One region of the Streptomyces sp. P13-3-3 genome, then DNA from elsewhere that is predicted to be linked to it. Evidence: riboswitches for the same ligand, from Rfam matches in the RefSeq annotation. Region 1 holds a riboswitch; the other holds the start of a gene.
The links. Region 1 has a riboswitch for glycine ahead of gcvT (glycine cleavage system aminomethyltransferase GcvT). Riboswitches for the same ligand answer to the same signal wherever they lie in the genome.
Positions count from the first base shown of each region.

Region 1 (10,030 bases):
CCCTTCCCGTCGCCGGCGACGACGAGGCCGCCAAGCGCAAGGTCCGCGACCTGATCGAGGAACTGGGCTTCGACACCGTCGACGCGGGCGGCATCGACGGCTCCTGGCGCCAGCAGCCCGGCACCCCCGTCTACGGCCTGCGCGGAAGCGCCGACGCCGTCACCCGCGCCCTCGCCGAGGCATCCACGGAGCGCCCGGAGGAGTTCCGCGGCTAGATCCGCGCTTTCAGCCGCCCGCCCATTCCCGCAGCGCCGACCCGCTGGAGAAGTCCGCCACGTTCTTGTCCAGCGGGTCGTCGGTGTACTGGTGGAAGCGCCAGTCCGCCTTGATGCGCGGTTTCCCGGCGGCCGCCGCGTAATCGGCGATCCAGAGGCCGTCGCCCGCGTAGGAAGTGGTGTCGACGTTCAGCCAGAAGTGGCGGTTGCAATAGAGAATGACCTTGTGATGGGGGCGGAGTTCCTTCACCTTGCGGATGAAGCGGTCCTTCTCGGAATTGCTCGCGTGCGAGCCGCCCCCCGTCGTCTCCCAGTCCACCGCGAGGATGTCCCCCCGCGTCTCGGGCGCCTTGCTGACGAAGTACTCGGCCTGTTCGGTGAGGTTCCCCGGCCAGAGGAAGTGGTAGAACCCGACCACCAGGCCGGCGTCCCGTCCCCTCTTGGTCTGGGCGGCCAGTTTCGGATTCACGTACGAACGGCCTTCCGTCGCCTTGATGAAGACGAAGGAAAGGCCGTCCGTGTCGTACGAGGAGGACTGGTAGGAACTGACGTCGATGCCACGCAGCATGCAGGTTCTCCCGTGTGGTGCTGTGGGGGGACGGGACTTGATGGTTCCCCGTTTCAACCTGCTTGACGCAAAGCCCTGTTCAGCGAGGCGTTTCCCGGCGCCCGGCTCAGCACTCGATGATGTTCACCGCGAGCCCGCCCCGCGCGGTCTCCTTGTACTTCACCGACATGTCCGCCCCGGTCTCCTTCATGGTCTTGATGACCTTGTCCAGGGACACCTTGTGCGAGCCGTCGCCGCGCATCGCCATCCGGGCGGCGGTCACCGCCTTGACGGCGGCCATGCCGTTGCGCTCGATGCACGGGATCTGCACCAGGCCGCCGACCGGGTCGCAGGTCAGCCCCAGGTTGTGCTCCATGCCGATCTCGGCCGCGTTCTCCACCTGCTCCGGGGAACCGCCCAGCACCTCCGCGAGCGCGCCCGCCGCCATCGAGCAGGCGGAGCCCACCTCGCCCTGGCAGCCGACCTCGGCGCCGGAGATGGAGGCGTTCTCCTTGAAGAGCATGCCGATGGCGCCCGCCGCGAGCAGGAAGCGGACCACGCCCTCCTCGTCGGCGCCCGGCACGAAGTTCATGTAGTAGTGCAGGACCGCCGGGATGATGCCCGCCGCGCCGTTCGTCGGAGCGGTGACGACCCGGCCGCCGGCCGCGTTCTCCTCGTTCACCGCCATCGCGTAGAGGGTGATCCACTCCATCGCGAGCGCCTGCGGGTCCCCCTCGGAGCGCAGCTTGCGGGCGGTGGTGGCGGCCCGGCGGCGGACCTTCAGGCCGCCCGGCAGAATGCCCTCGCGGGTCATGCCCCGCTCCACGCAGGCCCGCATCACGCGCCAGATCTCCAGCAGCCCTTCGCGGATCTCCTCCTCGGTCCGCCAGGCGCGCTCGTTCTCCAGCATCAGCGCGGAGATCGACAGGCCGGTCTCCTTGGTGAGGCGGAGCAGCTCGTCACCGGTGCGGAAGGGGTACTTCAGGACGGTGTCGTCCAGCACGATGCGGTCCGCGCCCACGGCGTCCTCGTCGACGACGAAACCGCCGCCGACCGAGTAGTACGTCTTGGCCAGCAGCTCCGCGCCGGAGGAGTCGTACGCCCACAGGGTCATGCCGTTGGCGTGGTAGGGCAGCGCCTTGCGGCGGTGCAGCACCAGGTCGTCGTCGTAGGAGAAGCCGATCTCGTGCTCGCCGAGCAGCCGGATCCGGCCGCCGTCCTTGATCTTCTCCACGCGCTCGTCGGCCGACTCGACGTCCACCGTGCGCGGCGAGTCGCCCTCAAGGCCGAGCAGCACCGCCTTGGGCGTGCCGTGGCCGTGTCCGGTGGCGCCCAGGGAGCCGTACAGCTCCGCCCGCACGGAGGCGACGGAGTCCAGGAGGTCCTCGTTGCGCAGCCGCCGGGCGAACATGCGGGCCGCCCGCATCGGGCCGACCGTGTGCGAGCTGGACGGGCCGATGCCGATCGAGAACAGGTCGAAGACCGAGATGGCCACGGGAGGACTCCTCAGGGTTCGGCGGACGACGCTGTCCACCGGGGGAAGGGCGGTTCACTGGGTCGGGCGGGGTGCTGAATCGTTCATGCGCTGCATGGTGCGGGGCACCGCGCCCACCGACCCAGTGTGCGCGATGCCCCGTGTGTCCGTGAAAAAGCGGACGGTATTACCGCAGACCGGGGTACAGCGGGTGCTTCGCGGCCAGCGCCGCGACCCGGCCCCGGAGCGCCTCGGCGTCGTACGACGGCTTCAGCGCCTCGGCGATCACGTCCGCGACCTCGGCGAAGTCCTCGGCCGTGAAGCCGCGGGTGGCGAGGGCGGGCGTGCCGATGCGCAGACCCGAGGTGACCATCGGAGGCCGCGGGTCGTTCGGGATCGCGTTCCGGTTGACGGTGATGCCGACCTCGTGCAGCCGGTCCTCGGCCTGCTGGCCGTCCAGCTCCGAGTTCCGCAGGTCCACCAGGACGAGGTGCACGTCCGTGCCGCCGGACAGCACGTCCACGCCCACGGCCTTCACGTCGTCCCGCACCAGACGCTCGGCCAGGATGCGGGCGCCCTCCAGGGTGCGGCGCTGGCGCTCCTTGAACTCCTCCGAGGCGCACACCTTGAAGGCGACGGCCTTGGCGGCGACCACGTGCTCCAGCGGACCGCCCTGCTGGCCCGGGAACACCGCGGAGTTGATCTTCTTGGCCAGCTCGGCCGTGGAGAGGATCACACCGCCGCGCGGACCGCCGAGGGTCTTGTGCGTGGTGGTCGTCACGACGTGGGCGTGCGGCACCGGGTTCGGGTGCAGGCCCGCGGCGACCAGACCGGCGAAGTGCGCCATGTCGACCATCAGGTACGCGCCGACCTCGTCCGCGATCCGGCGGAACGCGGCGAAGTCCAGCTGACGCGGGTACGCCGACCAGCCGGCGACGATCAGCTTCGGCTTGTTCTCCTTGGCGAGACGCTCGACCTCGGCCATGTCGACCTGGCCGTCGTCGCCCACGTGGTACGCGACCACGTTGTAGAGCTTGCCGGAGAAGTTGATCTTCATTCCGTGGGTCAGGTGCCCGCCGTGCGCGAGGTTCAGACCCATGATCGTGTCACCCGGCTTGAGCAGGGCGAACATGGCGGCCGCGTTGGCCTGGGCGCCCGAGTGCGGCTGGACGTTGGCGTGCTCGGCGCCGAACAGTTCCTTCACCCGGTCGATGGCGATCTGCTCGATCACGTCGACGTGCTCGCAGCCGCCGTAGTAGCGGCGGCCGGGGTAGCCCTCGGCGTACTTGTTGGTCAGGACCGAGCCCTGGGCCTCCATGACCGCGACCGGGGCGAAGTTCTCCGAGGCGATCATCTCGAGGGTGGACTGCTGCCGGTGCAGCTCGGCGTCGACCGCGGCGGCGACCGCCGGGTCGAGCTCGTGCAGGGGCGTGTTCAGAAGCGACATGCGGATCCGGCTCCTCAGCCCGCGGTGAACGCGTCGTACTCGGCGGCGGACAGCAGGTCGGCCGGCTCGTCGGTGATCCGCACCTTGAACAGCCAGCCGCCCTCGAAGGGGGCCGAGTTCACGAGCGCCGGGTCGTTCACCACGTCCTCGTTGACCTCGGTGACCTCGCCGGAGACGGGGGAGTACAGGTCGCTGACGGACTTGGTGGACTCCAGCTCGCCGCAGGTCTCGCCCGCGCTCACCGTGTCACCGACCTCGGGGAGCTGGACGAAGACCACGTCGCCGAGCGCGTTGGCCGCGTGCTCCGTGATGCCGACCGTCGACACGCCGTCCTCGGCGGCCGACAGCCACTCGTGCTCCTTGCTGTAGCGCAGCTGCTGGGGGTTGCTCATGGCCTGAATTCTCCTGTACGCGGGAAACTGCTGATGACGGGGAGGGCGCGGGACGCGGCCGGACGGGTGGCACACCCGGGCCACGGACGCGCGGGGACGGCCCGGAGGCTGCCTACGACGGTGTCACTTCTGCCGCTTGTAGAACGGCAGCGCCACGACGTCGTACGGCTCGTGGCTGCCGCGGATGTCCACACCGACGCCCTCGGCGCCCGGCTCCGCGTGGGCGGCGTCGACGTAGGCCATGGCGATCGGCTTCCCCAGGGTGGGGGAGGGGGCGCCGGAGGTGACCTCGCCGATCCGCTCGCCGCCGGCGACCACCGCGTACCCGGCGCGCGGCACCCGGCGGCCGTGGGCGACCAGGCCGACCAGGACGCGCGGCGGGTTCTTCGCGGCGCGCTCCGCGGCCTCGGCGAGGGCGGCGCGGCCCACGAAGTCGCCCTCCTTCTCGAACTTCACCACCCGGCCGAGACCGGCGTCGAAGGGCGTGAGGGAGGTGCTCAGCTCGTTGCCGTACAGCGGCATGCCCGCCTCGAGGCGGAGCGTGTCCCGGCAGGACAGACCGCACGGGACCAGCCCGTGGCCCTCACCCGCCTTGGTCAGCGCCTGCCACAGCTCCACGGCGTGCTCCGGCTTCACGAACAGCTCGAAGCCGTCCTCGCCGGTGTAGCCGGTGCGGGCGATCAGCGCGGGGACCCCGGCCACGGTGCCCGGCAGGCCGGCGTAGTACTTCAGGCCGTCCAGGTCGGCGTCGGTGAGGGAGCGCAGGATCGCCGGGGACTCGGGGCCCTGCACGGCCAGCAGCGCGTAGGCGTCGCGGTCGTCGCGCACCTCGGCGTCGAAGCCCGCGGCCCGCTCGGTCAGCGCGTCCAGGACCACTTGGGCGTTGGAGGCGTTGGCCACGACCATGTACTCGGTGTCGCCCAGCCGGTAGACGATCAGGTCGTCCAGGATGCCGCCGTCCTCACGGCAGATCATGGTGTAGCGGGCGCGGCCCGGCTTCACCCCCGAGATGTTGCCGACCAGCGCGAAGTCCAGCAGCGCGGCGGCCTGCGGGCCGGTGACCGTGATCTCGCCCATGTGCGAGAGGTCGAACAGGCCGGCCCTCGTGCGCACGGCGTTGTGCTCGTCCCGCTCGGAGCCGTAGCGCAGGGGCATGTCCCAGCCGGCGAAGTCGGTCATCGTCGCGCCGAGCGACCGATGCAGGGCATCGAGCGCGGTGCGGCGGGGTTCGTTACTGCTCATCGGTCGGTCTCCCAGGGGCATGACAGCGAGGTCGTTCCTCCCCATCTGTCATCGGAACCTGAGAGGTTCGCCATGACCACCGGTGACACGGCGATCAGGACTTGCACCTTGGGTGGGGCCCCGGAGCACTGCCACGGCGGCCCGCTTTTCAGATGTGCCTCGCCCGCGCGGTAACGGTGCCTGAGAGATTCAAGGGAGGGACTTGCTCCTTCGGCGCCCCGGCGGCACACGGTGCCGGGGACTCTCCCGCGCGGATTCAAACGGCCGGTATGCAGTTGGCGCGCACATCATTGCACGCATCGGGGGACACCGGCAGGGGGACCCTTGCCGGGCGTGCACCGCTCGTGCAGGCTCGGTCACAGGGAGCTGTGACAGGCCTGTAGCGGTATGAGCACGCAACCGCGAGCGACCTGGCATTACCTTCTCTTTACACGCTGCGGGGATCGGACACCGTATCCGGCCCCAGGGGGAGGACGACCACGGTGAACAGGCCCACGGCGTACGCCGCCACCACAGGCGTGGCGCTGCCGCGGCAGCACGCCCACCGGGCCGGCGGCGCCCGTGACACGGCGCCCGCCGCCCTCGTCCAGGACCTGCGCGCCCGCTCCGGACGCAGCCCCCGCGCCCTGCTCTTCGGCCCCCGTGACCTCGTCGTCGTCACCGGACTGCCCGGCAGCGGCAAGTCCACGCTGATGCGGCGCACGGTGCACGAGGACCGCGTCGACTCCCAGGACGCCCGTGACCGCTGGGACCGCCGCATGCCCCGCCTCCTGCCGTACGCGGTCTACCGCCCGCTGGTCCGGCTCGCCCACTACGCGGGACTGCGCCGCGTGCTGCGCTCAGGCCGGCCCGTCGTCGTGCACGACTGCGGCACCCAGGCCTGGGTACGGCGCTGGCTGGCCCGCGAGGCCCGCCGCCGCGGGGCCGCACTGCATCTGCTGCTCCTCGACGTCCCGCCCGAGGAGGCACTGGCCGGGCAGCTGGAGCGCGGCCGGGGCGTCTCGCGCTACGCCTTCCGCCGCCACCGCACGGCGTGCGGACGGCTGCTCGACGCGGTGGAGTCAGGACGCGTGCCGGAGGGCTGCGCCTCGGCGGTGCTCGTCGACCGGGACGCGGCGAACACCTTGCGGCGCATCGGCTTCACCGGCTGACTGGCCGACGCACGTCTGGTGGGGGGCCGGCTCCGCCGGCTGATCGAAACGCCGTACGTCCGCTGCCGGGTCGGCTCCACCGGCCGACCGGCAGGCGCACGCCCCGCGTCGGGCCGGCTTCACCGGGCTGATCGAGCGGCGTATGTCCGGTGCACCGGGGCGGTGGCACCGGCTGGCGGGTCGGCGCACGTCCTGTGCCGGGTCGGCTTCCACGGCCGACCGGCAGGCGTACGCCCCGCGTCGGGCCGGCTTCGGCGGCTGGCGGGTCAGCGCACGTCCGGTGCGGGGGCGGCGGCACCCGCTGATCGATGGCGCACGTCCTGTGCCGGGCCGGCTGACCGGCAGGCGCACGCCCCGCATCGAGCAGGCTTCACCGGTTGACGGGTCGGCGCATGCCTTGTGCCGGGGCGGTGGCATCGGCTGACCGGACGGCGCACGTCCTGTGCGGGGTCGGCTTCGCCGGTCGACGGGTCGGCGTACGCCCCGCGTCGGGCCGGCTTCACCGCCTGGCGGGTCGGAGCCTTGCGCCGGGGCGGTGGCATCGGCTGACGGTCGGCGCACGTCCTGCGTCAGGCCGGTTTCACCGGCTGGCGGGTCGGCGCACGCCCTGTGCGGGGTCGGCTTCGCCGGCTGGCGGGTCGGCGCACGTCCTGTGCCGGGTCGGCTTCGCCGGCGGACGGGCCGGCGCACGTCATGTGCGGGGTCGGCTTCGCCGGTCGACGGGGCGGTGCACGTGCCGGGGCGGTTCCACCGGCCGACCGGACGGCGAGCGCCCCGTGCGGGACCGGCTAGCCTTTCCGCCAAGCAGTGGCATCAGGCAGACGGTGGGCGACAGATGGACTTCCCGGCGGACAACCCGGAGCGGACGCACTTCCACCCGCACGGCGGGTGGCCCGGCAACGAACTGGAGGAGGCGCTCTCCGCCTCCCTCGGCGTCCCCTCGGCGGGAGCCCGCATCGTCGAGGTCCTCGGCCGCAGCTTCGTGTGGGTGCCCCTGCCCAACGGGGGCGGTCCGCACAGCGGCCCCCTCGACCTGCCCACCATGGAGTTGGACGGCCAGGCGTACGTGCCGGTCTTCAGCTCCGAGGAGCAGTTCCGTCAGGTCGTCGGCGCCCACATGGGCTGCACCATCGCCCCCGCCGTGGAGTTCGCCCGCGGACTGCCGCCGCAGGCCGGCATCGTGGTCAACCCGGGCGGCACGGTCGCCGTCCCGCTGCCGCCGGCCGCGGTGGCCGAGCTGTGCCGGGCGGGGCGCACCCCGCTCGACGGCGCCGCGAGCGGCGGCCGGGTCCGGCTGTTCGAACCGGACTGGCAGGACGACCCGGTGGACTTCCTCGCCGCCGCCTCGCAGGAGTTCGACGCCCTCGGCGTGGTGGCGACCGCCCGCCGCTGCCTGGCCGCCGTCGAGACGGCCGACCCCGTGCTGTTCGTCGGCGTGGAGCTGCTGCACTGGGAGGGCGACCCGCGCGCACTGCCCCTGGACGCCCTCGGCCGGGCGCTGGGCCGCAGCCCCGCCCGATGGCCGGTCAACCTCGTCGTCCTCGACGTGGCCCAGGACCCGGTCGCCGACTGGCTGCGCGCCAAGGTCCGCCCCTTCTACCAGCGTGCCTGACGCGCCGCCGCCCCGTCTTCCGCGCACTGACCGCAGACCGCCGGAGGCCGTCGGCATAAGCTAGGGAGCATTGGCCGGAAGGGTGTTGTACGGAGGGGCGATACAAGTGAGCGCTGGCACCGCGGCGGCCGGACAGGTCGAGCACATGCTGCGCCAGGTGACGCCCGGGCGTTACGACGCCTACGAGGCCTTGCTGCGCGCCCTCGCCACCCCCTCGTCCGGCAGGGTCTGGATGCTGCTCTGGCACGGCCAGGCCGGCTCGCCCGACGCCCAGTACGGGACCATGGAGGTCGACGGGCACGGCTACGCGCCCTGCGTGACCTCCGCCCAGGAGCTGTCCGCCAGCGGCTGGAACCGCTCGTACGAGGTGGTCGACGGGCTCGAGGTGGCCCGCGCGCTCTACCTGGACCGCCACGGCCTCTGGCTCAACCCGCACGCGCCCGGCGGCGGCGTCGGCATCCCCTGGCTCGACCTGCGCCGCATCGCCGGCGGACTCGACCAGCAGCCCGCGGGACCGCTGCGGCTGTCCGAACCGGCCATCGAGATCCCGCAGTTCTACGCGCTCCTCGCGCAGAACGCCCACCGCACCCCGGCCGTGCGCGCGCTGCGCCGCGCCTGGGTGCAGCCCGCGCTGGGCGCCCCGTACCTCGCCATCGGCCTGGACGTGTACGACACCTCGCCGCCCGCCGTGGAGTCGGTGCGGCAGATGATGCGGCAGTCGCTGCCCGCGGTGCCCGACGGTCTGCCGGTCTCCACCGTCGCCCTGTCCGACGAGCACGACCCGGTCGCGATGTGGCTGCGCGTCAACGGGCGTCCGTTCTACGACCGTGAGGCGCACGCCCCGGCCCCCGCCGCGGGCTACGGCTATCCGCCCGCGCACCACCTCTGACCGGTACGTCTTCCCGAGGCCCCCGGCGCGGCACCCCCGCCGCCGGGAGCCTCGCGCGTGGTGACGCAGCGTCACGGTGTCCAGCATGTGGACACTGGAGGCGGGTGTGGCGCCCGTCCTGGGGCCGTCCACAGCTGATCCCATGTCAGATTCTGTCGGATGCGGTCAGCTACCTCACGCTGACCCCCTGTCACCTGCGGTTTCACCGCGCCTTCACGCCATCCGAGCCCGAATGGGCGGCACTTGGGGCGCCGTCGTTTGTGTCGCCGGTGTTAAATCATCGCGCGAAGATGCCGGAACAGTCCCTTATGTCGACTGTTCAGATCTCAGGTAGGTATCACCGCTATCCGGACTGTTCCTGACTCACTGCGAACGTCTGTAGTGTTCGGCCGGTCAAGATGCATCCACATAGCGGACCCGGAGTGGCCCCAGTATGCGCATATTCAAGACCCGAGCCGTTCGGGCGATCACGGCCGCGGTCGCGGTCGGCCTGATCGCCACGGGCTGCGCCAGCGAGCGGGACAGTGACAACGAGAGCGGCGGCAAGAAGGACACCTTCGTGTTCGCCGGTGCGGGCGACCCGGGATCCCTGGACCCTGCCCTCGCGAGTGACGGTGAAACCTTCCGCGTGACCCGCCAGGCGTTCGAGGCCCTCCTCGAGCACGAGTCGGGCGGCACCAAGCTGGTCGGCGGCCTCGCCGAGACCTGGTCGAGCAACGACGCGGGCACCGTCTGGACCTTCAACCTCCGCAAGGGCGTGAAGTTCCACGACGGCGAGGCGTTCAACGCCGCCGCGGTCTGCGCCAACTACGACCACTGGTTCAACTGGAAGGGCACCTACCAGTCGAGCGCGGTCTCCTACTACTGGCAGACCATCATGGGCGGGTTCGCGAAGAACGAGGACCCGGAGACGCCCGAGGCGAACTACAAGAGCTGCACCGCGAAGGACGAGAACACCGCCGTCATCGAGGTCAAGCAGCCCTCCGCCAACCTCCCCGGCGGCTTCTCGCTGAACGCCCTCGCCATCCACTCGCCGAAGGCGATCAAGGAGTACGAGAAGC
Region 1 covers NZ_CP192228.1:4,587,003-4,597,032, forward strand. The annotation lists partial or broken gene ACQZOG_RS21075 (NADPH-dependent F420 reductase) at 1-215, shown strand, start outside; gene ACQZOG_RS21080 (glycoside hydrolase family 25 protein) at 226-783, opposite strand; gene ACQZOG_RS21085 (L-serine ammonia-lyase) at 890-2,257, opposite strand; gene glyA (serine hydroxymethyltransferase) at 2,424-3,683, opposite strand; gene gcvH (glycine cleavage system protein GcvH) at 3,698-4,075, opposite strand; gene gcvT (glycine cleavage system aminomethyltransferase GcvT) at 4,199-5,317, opposite strand; glycine riboswitch at 5,353-5,475, opposite strand; glycine riboswitch at 5,476-5,576, opposite strand; gene ACQZOG_RS21105 (AAA family ATPase) at 5,800-6,468, shown strand; gene ACQZOG_RS21110 (enhanced serine sensitivity protein SseB) at 7,304-8,080, shown strand; gene ACQZOG_RS21115 (enhanced serine sensitivity protein SseB C-terminal domain-containing protein) at 8,187-8,969, shown strand; gene ACQZOG_RS21120 (ABC transporter substrate-binding protein) at 9,403-10,030, shown strand, end outside.

Region 2 (10,030 bases), 2.0 Mb from region 1:
GTACCGGCTGGTCTTCTACGCGAGCCAGCAGAACTACTGACGGCCCCCGGCCGTGGTCCGGGGACTCCAGGAAGGGTCGATGGTGCAGACACCGAGCGGCGGCGCCGGCAGCGGCGCCGCCGTCACGGACACCGGACTGCTGAGCATCGGTGCGGTGCTGAACGTGCTGCGCGAGGAGTTCCCCGAGGTCACCATCTCCAAGATCCGCTTCCTGGAGTCGGAAGGGCTCGTCGAGCCGCGCCGCACCCCGTCGGGGTACCGGAAGTTCAGCGCCGAGGACGTCGACCGCCTCGGCCATGTGCTGCGCATGCAGCGCGACCACTACCTGCCGCTCAAGGTCATCCGGGAGCACCTGGAGGCCATGGAGCGCGGCGAGGCCCCGCCCCTGCCGGCGCTGAGCCGTCCGGGTGACGACGAGGACCCCGCCGACTGCGCCCCGGAGACGCCCGGCGCGGCCCGCATCGGGCGCTGCCAGCTGCTCGCCGCCGCCGGCGTGGACGAGCAGCGGCTCGCGGAGTGGGAGTCGTACGGACTGCTCGTCCCGGTCGGGGACGGGGTGTACGACGCGGAGGCGGTCACCGTCGCCGGGCTCCTCACGGAACTGGGGCGGTACGGGATCGAGCCCCGCCATCTGCGCGCCATGAAGGCGGCCGCCGATCGCGAGGCCGGACTGGTGGAGCAGGTCGTCGCGCCGCTGCGGCGCCACCGCAACCCGCAGACCAGGGCGCACGCCGAGGACCGCACCAGGGAACTGGCCGGCCTCACCATGAAGCTGCACGCGGCGCTGGTGCGCTCGGCGCTCGGGGTGCGGGGGCCCTGAAGGTCTCGGGCCTCCGGGAAACAGCACAGCGCGGCCCGATCGGCCACCCGATCCGGGCCCGACTACCCAAACGTCCCGGGCACGGCCTAGGGTTGCTGTGTGAACGAGCTCGATGTCGTAGGTGTCCGGGTCGAAATGCCCTCCAACCAACCGATCGTGCTGTTGCGTGAAGTGGGCGGCGACCGCTACCTCCCCATCTGGATCGGCCCAGGGGAGGCGACGGCCATCGCCTTCGCCCAGCAGGGCATGGCGCCCGCACGGCCGCTGACCCACGACCTGTTCAAGGACGTGCTGGAGGCCGTGGGACAGGAGCTCACGGAAGTGCGCATCACCGACCTGCGGGAAGGCGTGTTCTACGCGGAGCTGGTCTTCGCCAGCGGTGTCGAGGTGAGCGCCCGTCCCTCCGACGCCATAGCACTTGCCCTGCGCACGGGAACGCCGATCTACGGAAGCGACACGGTGCTGGACGACGCCGGCATCGCGATTCCGGACGAGCAGGAGGACGAGGTGGAGAAGTTCCGCGAGTTCCTCGACCAGATCTCACCCGAGGACTTCGGGACCAGCAACCAGTGAGCCGTTTCCCGGGGTGCCGCGTCGGCGGCGTCCCGCGCCGAGGACATTCGGCTAGCCTTTCCCCGCGACGGGGCACGGGAAACCACTCTCAGGGTGATTATCACTCGGCGTGCCGAGTGTGGCGATCGTTGACGCACCCTTGGTGACTGCCTACCGTCGAGGAGGCAGGTCAAGGACGGAGGTCGGCGTGAGAAGCAGCGGCGACGGTACGGCTGGGGGTGCCCCCGGACGCGTTTTCGGGGCGGGCGGGCCGTATCCTCCCCAGAGCTTTCCGCCCCGCTCGGGCGGGGGCCATCCCGCGCGTGACGGTGCGATCGATCCCGCTCCGCAGCGGCCGACGGCTGTGCCGGGTGGTGGAGGGGCGGTGGCCATGGCGTCCGAGGAGATCGGCTATCGGGGGCCCACGGCCTGTGCCGCGGCCGGCATCACCTACCGCCAGCTCGACTACTGGGCGCGTACAGGGCTGGTCGAGCCGAGCGTGCGCCCCGCCCACGGGTCCGGCACGCAGCGGCTGTACAGCTTCCGCGACGTCGTCGTGCTGAAGATCGTGAAGCGGTTCCTGGACACCGGTGTGTCCCTGCAGAACATCCGCACCGCCGTCCAGCACCTGCGTGAGCGGGGGTTCGACGACCTGGAGCGCATGACGCTGATGAGCGACGGCGCCACGGTCTACGAGTGCACGTCGCCCGACGAGGTCCACGCCCTGCTCCAGGGCGGCCAGGGCGTCTTCGGCATCGCCGTGGGCGTGGTGTGGCGGGACGTCGAGAGCGCCCTGTCGCAGCTGCACGGCGAGCGGGTCGACACGGGGGAGACCCTCATCGGCCACAACCCGATGGACGAGCTGGCCCGGCGCAGGAACCGCGCGGTCTGAGCCCGCGCCGCGCAGGGCCCGGCCCGGCGAGGACGTTGTCAGTGGCGTAGGGCAGCATCGGAGATGTGAGATCCGCTCCCACGATCCTGCATCTCGACATGGATGCCTTCTACGCCTCGGTGGAGCAGGCGTCCAAGCCGAGTCTGCGCGGCAAGGCCGTGATCGTGGGCGGACTCGGACCCCGCGGTGTGGTCGCCACCGCCTCCTACGAGGCGCGCGTCCATGGCGTCCACTCCGCGATGCCCATGTCCCAGGCCCGGCGGCTCGCGCCGAACGCCGCGTATCTGGTGCCCAGGTTCGCGCTGTACCGCTCGATCAGCGACCAGGTGATGGCGCTGCTGCGCGCCCTGTCACCCCTGGTGGAGCCGCTCAGCCTCGACGAGGCGTTCGTCGACCTGGAGGCCGGGGGCACGGCGTGGGACGAGCGGTCGGCGCGGCTGGTCGGCGCGAAGCTGCGCGCGGACATCCGCGCGGTCACCGGACTGACGGGCTCCGTGGGGCTCGCCGCCTCCAAGATGCTGGCGAAGATCGCGTCGGAGGAGGCCAAGCCGGACGGGCTGGTCGTCATCCGGCCCGGCACCGAGCGGGAGATGCTCGCACCGATGTCCGTGCGGACCCTCCCGGGGGTCGGGCCCGCCACCGGCGACCATCTGCGGCGGGCCGGCATCCACACGGTCGGTGAGATCGCCGAGGCGGGCGAGGACGAGCTGGTGCGGCTGCTGGGCAAGGCCCACGGGCACGCGCTGTACGCGATGGCGCTGGCCCGCGACGACCGGCCCGTCGTCGCCGAGCGCGAGACCAAGTCGGTGTCCGTCGAGGACACGTACGACGTGGACATCCACGACCGGGTGCGGGTCGGCCTCGAGGTGCAACGGCTCGCCGACCGCTGTGTGCGCCGCCTGCGGGGCGCGGGGCTGTCCGGACGCACGATCGTGCTGAAGGTACGGCGGTACGACTTCTCCACGCTGACCCGGTCCGAGACGCTGCGCGGCCCCACCGACGACCCGGCCGTCGTCCGGGAGGCGGCGGCGCGGCTGCTGGACTCGGTGGACACCACGGGCGGCGTACGGCTGCTCGGCGTCGGCGTCAGCGGGCTGGCCGACTACACGCAGGAGGATCTGTTCGCCCAGGCGGCGGGCGGTGCGGGGGAGGAGCCCGCCGACGGCGAGGAGCCCGAGCCCGCGCCCGAGCCGCGCCCGGAGGTCCCGGTGGAGCGGCGCTGGTCCGCGGGCCACGACGTCCGGCACACCGAGTACGGGCACGGATGGGTGCAGGGCAGCGGCCTCGGCCGGGTGACGGTCCGCTTCGAGACACCCGGCTCGGCGCCGGGCCGCGTGAAGACGTTCCGCGTCGACGACCCGGCGTTGGAGGCAGCGGATCCGCTGCCGCTGGTGGAGACGCCACCGGACCTCCCCCAGCCGATGCGACCACCGGAGGCGCCTCCGCCTTGTCCTCCGGAAGCGTGACGGCGCGGGCGGGGCCCGCGCCGGGGAGGCGTGACGCCGAGCGGCGCGGGCACGCCGCCCCTGGCCGCCGCGCCGCGCGACGGCCGCCCCACGACAGCGCCGGCCGGATGCCCAGAGAGGCCAGCACTTGCGGAGGTCGGGCAGGGGTCGGCCCTTGCTGCTGCTGTCCCGTGGGTGACCGGATGCGGGTGCCTACGGGCCCGGCTGGCTGCGGGAGGCGACGGCGCGGCATGGGCGGTCGGCTCCGCTGAGGAGCCGGCACTTGCGGAGGTCGGGCCGGAGATCTCGCTGTTGTGCTGCTCCGGCTGGCTGCGCGAGGTCGGTCGGCGGTATGGGCGGTCGGCTCCCCTGCGGAGCCGGCACTCGCGGAGCCGCTGCTCACGGCCCTACCGCACGGCGGGCGTGGACAAGCGCCGGCTCACCGCGTGAGGGCGGCCGCGTGACGTGGTCGGCGGGCTTGCCTCTGGAGCCGGCCTTCGGAGAGGTCGGGCCCGGAAGCTCGCCGTGCTGCCGCTGTCCCGCGGGCGGTCGGATGGCGGCGTCTACGGGGCTCGGCTCGCCACCGCGCGTGCGAGACGGCCCATCGCACCTCGCGGCCTCGCGGCGCACCGTAAGGCACCGCCGGCTGACGGAGCTGCGCCGTTGCCGGCTATGCGTTGCGGGCCGGTGGTGATCGCCGGGCCTGGGCCGGGCGGCCAGAGCCGGGGCTGTGGGCCGGACGCCGGGTCCCGGGCCGGCGGTGGAGCCGGGGCCGGGCGCCGTCAGTCGGTCGAGCCGGGGCCGGGGGCCGTCAGCCTGTCGGGTGGTGGAGGCGGGGCCGGAGGCTGGCGCGTGGGTCGGCGGGGCGGCCGGGGTGCGGGGTGGTGGGGCCGGCGGTTGTCGGAGGCGCCGGCCCCGTCGTGTCGGTTACTCCTGGCCCGCCAGTTTGCCGAAGTCGTGGTCCGGGAGCGGGGGAGGGGCGCCCACGTCCAGGCCGTAGTGGTGGTACAGCTGGAGCTCCTGCTCCGGGGACAGGTGGCGGCCGACGCCGAAGTCCGGCGCGTCCTTGATGAGGGACCGTTCGAACGGCACGTGCAGGGCCCCGTCGATCAGCTCGCTGGGTTCCAGGGGCACGAAGGCGTCCCGGCTGAACAGGCCGGTGCGTATCGCGGCCCACTCCGGCACACCGGTGGCGTCGTCGAGGTAGACCTCGTCGATCGTGCCGATGCGGGTGCCGTTGCGGTCGTACGCCTTGCGGCCGATGAGGTGGCGCGGGTCGATGTCGGTCTGCACGGGCCCTCCACTCGTAGCAAACTCATCCGATAGCACTACAGAAAGGCACAATCGGCGGAACGGCCACTCGAAGGCCGGGGTCCGGACCTCGCTGGTACGCTGGCAACGGCCGCTGACCCCGTGCGGGAGAGTCCTCCAGGCACCACCGGAGGCGCCGAAGGAGCAAATCCTCCCCGGAATCTCTCAGGCACACGTACCGCACGGACGAGGTCACTCTGGAAAGCAGGGCGGGTGTCGACGGCTTCCGCTCTCACCGACGGTGAAAACCGGACCGCCAGCGGCGTCCCGGTGAAACTCTCAGGTTGAGATGACAGAGGGGGAGGCCGTCCGGGCACCTGCGCCGTGGTGCCCCTCGAAGGTCGTTCGGACCAGGAGGCCTCCTCAATGACTGCCCCCCGTACCCCGCTCTCCGAGCTCGAACAGGGAATCCCCTTCGAGCAGCGCCACATCGGCCCCGACCACGAGGCCCGGGCGAAGATGCTGGCCCAGGTGGGCTACGGCTCGCTCGACGAGCTGACCGCCGCCGCCGTGCCCGACGTCATCAAGAACGCCGACGCGCTGGACCTGCCCGGCGCCCGCAGCGAGGCCGAGGTGCTCGCCGAACTGCGCGGCCTCGCCGACCGCAACCAGGTCCTCGGCTCCATGATCGGCCTGGGCTACTACGGCACGTTCACCCCGCCGGTCATCCTGCGCAACGTCATGGAGAACCCCGCCTGGTACACGGCCTACACGCCGTACCAGCCGGAGATCTCGCAGGGCCGGCTCGAGGCGCTGCTGAACTTCCAGACGATGGTCGCCGAGCTCACCGGTCTGCCGACCTCCGGCGCCTCCCTGCTGGACGAGGGCACCGCCGCCGCCGAGGCGATGGCGCTGTCCCGGCGCATGGGCAAGAACAAGAAGGGCCTGTTCCTGGTCGACGCGGACGCCCTGCCGCAGACGATCGCCGTGATCGAGACGCGTGCCGAGCCGACCGGCGTCGAGGTGGTCGTCGCCGACCTGAGCGACGGCATCCCCGCCGACCTCGACGGCCGTGACATCAACGGCGTCCTGATCCAGTACCCGGGCGCGTCCGGCGCCGTCCGCGACATCAAGCCCGTCATCGACCAGGCGCACGAGCGCGGCGCGCTCGTCACCGTCGCCGCCGACCTGCTCGCCCTCACCCTGCTGAAGTCCCCCGGCGAGCTGGGCGCGGACATCGCGGTGGGCACCACGCAGCGCTTCGGCGTCCCCATGGGCTTCGGCGGACCGCACGCCGGCTACATGGCCGTCCAGGACAAGATGGCCCGCAGCCTGCCCGGCCGCCTCGTGGGCGTCTCCGTCGACGCCGACGGCCACAAGGCGTACCGCCTGGCGCTGCAGACGCGTGAGCAGCACATCCGCCGTGAGAAGGCCACCAGCAACATCTGCACCGCGCAGGTGCTGCTCGCCGTCATGGCCGGCATGTACGCCGTCTACCACGGCCCCGAGGGCCTGCGGACCATCGCCCGCCGCACCCACCGCTACGCCGCGATCCTCGCCGAGGGCCTGCGCTCCGGCGGCGCGGAGGTCGTCCACGGCTCCTTCTTCGACACCCTCACCGTGCGGGTCGCCGGCCGGGCCGCCGAGGTCGTCGCCGCCGCCCGCGACAACGGCGTCAACCTGCGCCTCGTCGACGCCGACACCGTCTCCGTCGCCTGCGACGAGACCACCACCCGCGACCAGCTCGCCGCCGTGTGGCGCGCCTTCGGCGTCGAGGCCGACGTCGAGTCCCTGGACGCCGCCGCGCGGGAGGACGCCCTGCCGGACGCGCTGCTGCGCACCGACGACTACCTCACCCACCCGGTCTTCCACCAGCACCGCTCCGAGACGGCCATGCTGCGCTACCTGCGCCGCCTCGCCGACCGCGACTACGCGCTGGACCGCGGCATGATCCCGCTGGGCTCCTGCACCATGAAGCTCAACGCGACCACCGAGATGGAGCCGGTCACCTGGCCCGAGTTCGGCCAACTGCACCCGTTCGTCCCGGCCGAGCAGGCCGAGGGCTACCTCACGCTCATCCGCGAGCTGGAGGAACGTCTCGCCGAGGTCACCGGCTACGACAAGGTGTCCCTCCAGCCCAACGCCGGCTCCCAGGGCGAGCTGGCCGGCCTGCTCGCCGTCCGCGGCTACCACCGCGCCAACGGCGACGAGCAGCGCACCGTCTGCCTCATCCCGTCCTCCGCGCACGGCACCAACGCCGCGTCCGCCGTGATGGCCGGCATGAAGGTCGTCGTCGTCAAGACCGCCGAGAACGGCGAGGTCGACGTCGAGGACCTGCGCGCCAAGATCGAGCAGCACCGCGACGAGCTGGCCGTGCTGATGATCACCTACCCGTCGACGCACGGCGTCTTCGAGGAGCACGTCGCCGACATCTGCGCCCAGGTGCACGAGGCCGGCGGCCAGGTGTACGTCGACGGCGCCAACCTCAACGCCCTGGTCGGCCTGGCCAAGCCCGGCCACTTCGGCGGCGACGTCTCGCACCTGAACCTGCACAAGACGTTCTGCATCCCGCACGGCGGCGGCGGCCCCGGCGTCGGCCCGGTCGGCGTCCGCGCCCACCTCGCCCCGTACCTGCCGAACCACCCGCTGCAGCCGGAGGCCGGACCGGAGACGGGTGTCGGCCCCATCTCGGCCGCCCCGTGGGGCTCGGCGGGCATCCTGCCCATCTCCTGGGCGTACGTCCGCCTCATGGGCGGCGAGGGCCTGAAGCGCGCCACGCAGGTGGCCGTGCTCAGCGCCAACTACATCGCCAAGCGCCTCGAGCCGCACTACCCGGTGCTCTACACCGGCCCCGGCGGGCTCGTCGCGCACGAGTGCATCATCGACCTGCGCCCGCTCACCAAGGCGACCGGCGTGACCGTCGACGACGTGGCCAAGCGCCTCATCGACTACGGCTTCCACGCGCCGACGATGTCCTTCCCGGTGGCCGGCACGCTGATGATCGAGCCCACCGAGTCCGAGGACCTCATCGAGCTCGACCGGTTCTGCGAGGCGATGATCGCCATCCGCGCCGAGATCGAGAAGGTCGGCGCCGGGGAGTGGCCCGCCGACGACAACCCGCTGCGCAACGCCCCGCACACGGCGTCCGTGCTCGGCGGGGAGTGGGCGCACGCCTACACCCGCGAGGAGGCCGTGTTCCCCGGCGAGGTGAACGCCGCCGACAAGTACTGGCCGCCGGTGCGCCGCATCGACCAGGCCTACGGCGACCGCAACCTGGTCTGCTCCTGCCCGCCGCTGGACGCGTACGAGGACTGACCCCCGCGGAAGTGAAGGGGCCCCGCCCGGGCGATCCGGGCGGGGCCCCTCCGCGTGTCCGTGGGCGTGTCAGGCGGGGTAGGCGTGCGTCTGCGTGGCCTTCACCGCCGCCCAGACGGCTGAGCCGGGGTGCAGGCCCAGTTCCGCCACGGCGACGGCGGTGAGGTCGGCGGCCAGGGACAGGTCGCCCGTCAGCTCCACGCGGATCTGGTCACCGTGGCTCTCCAGCCCCGCCACCTCGCAGCGCCACAGGTTGCGCGCGCTGGAGCCGGTGGGCCGGTCCCGGTACAGGGTGACCGCGCCGGGCGGGAACGCGACGAACGCGGGCCCCGACAGGTTCTCCGTGGTGCTCACCTCCGGTCCCGCGTCGAGCCGTACGGTGTGGCCGTCCGCCCGCCCGCGGTACAGGTTCAGGCCGACGAGCTGGGCGATGTACTCGGTGCGCGGGTGGCGGGCGATGTCGGCGGGGGCGCCCTCCTGCACCACGCGGCCGTGCTCCACGACGACGAGCCGGTCGGCCAGCACCATCGCGTCCAGCGGGTCGTGCGTCACCAGGACCGCGACGGCCTCGAAGTCGGCCAGGTGGCGGCGCAGTTGTGCCCGGACCTCGAGACGGGTGCGGGCGTCGAGGGCGGCGAGGGGCTCGTCCAGGAGCAGCAGGCGCGGGTCGGTGGCCAGGGCGCGGGCGAGCGCCACGCGCTGGGCCTGGCCGCCGGAGAGACGCTTGGGCTTGGCGCCCGTGTACTCGGCCAGCCCCATCCGCTCCAGCCACGCGGCGGCCCGCGTACGGGCCTCGCTCCTGCCGGCGCCGCGGCAGCGCGGGCCGAACGCCACGTTGTCGAGGGCGGTGAGATGCGGGAAGAGCAGGTAGTCCTGGAAGACGACGCCCACCGGACGGGACTCGGGCGGGGTGCGGGCGAGGTCGGTGCCGTCCAGGCGTAGACGGCCGTCGGTGAGGGGCGCGAGTCCCGCCAGGGCCCTCAGGGCGGTGGTCTTGCCCGCCCCGTTGGGGCCGAGCAGGGCGACCACGTCACCGGGGGCGGCCGTGAGCGTGACGTCGAGGCGGAAGGAGCCGCGTTCGACGACGAGGTGGGCGTCCAGGCCCTCGGGTGCCGGGTGTGTCGTCATGGGGTCAGACGGCTCTCGTCCAGCGGTCCCGCAGCCCCGCCAGCACGGCCACGGACACCGCGAGCAGCACGAGGCTGAGGGCGATCGCGGCGGCCGGGTCGTTCTGCAGGGCGAGGTAGACCGCGAGCGGCATGGTCTGGGTGCGGCCCGGGAAGTTGCCGGCGAAGGTGATCGTCGCGCCGAACTCGCCGAGCGCGCGGGCCCAGGCCAGTACGGCGCCCGCCGCGACGCCCGGGGCGATCAGCGGCAGGGTGACCCGGCGGAACGCGGTGAAGCGGGACGCGCCCAGGGTGGCCGCGGCCTCCTCGAACCGCGGGTCGGCGGCCCGCAGCGTGCCCTCGACGCTGATCACCAGGAACGGCAGCGCGACGAAGGTCTCCGCGAGGACGACGCCGGCGGTGGTGAACGGCAGGGTGACGCCGAACCACTCGTCCAGCCACCGGCCCACGACGCCGTTGCGGCCCAGCGCCAGCAGCAGGGCGACACCGCCGACCACCGGCGGCAGCACCAGCGGCAGCGTCACCAGGGCGCGCACCAGGCTCCGTCCGGGGAAGTCGGTGCGGGCCAGCAGCCAGGCCAGCGGTACGCCGACGACCAGGCTCAGCGCGGTCGCGGTGGTCGCGCAGA
Region 2 covers NZ_CP192228.1:2,621,606-2,631,635, forward strand. The annotation lists gene ACQZOG_RS11865 (FHA domain-containing protein) at 1-40, shown strand, start outside; gene ACQZOG_RS11870 (transcriptional regulator FtsR) at 80-820, shown strand; gene ACQZOG_RS11875 (bifunctional nuclease family protein) at 920-1,393, shown strand; gene ACQZOG_RS11880 (MerR family transcriptional regulator) at 1,581-2,264, shown strand; gene ACQZOG_RS11885 (DNA polymerase IV) at 2,330-3,730, shown strand; gene ACQZOG_RS11890 (PRC-barrel domain-containing protein) at 4,637-5,002, opposite strand; glycine riboswitch at 5,116-5,211, shown strand; gene gcvP (aminomethyl-transferring glycine dehydrogenase) at 5,387-8,275, shown strand; gene ACQZOG_RS11900 (ABC transporter ATP-binding protein) at 8,345-9,403, opposite strand; gene ACQZOG_RS11905 (ABC transporter permease) at 9,408-10,030, opposite strand, start outside.
Region 2: another riboswitch for glycine. It lies ahead of gcvP (aminomethyl-transferring glycine dehydrogenase); the one in region 1 lies ahead of gcvT (glycine cleavage system aminomethyltransferase GcvT).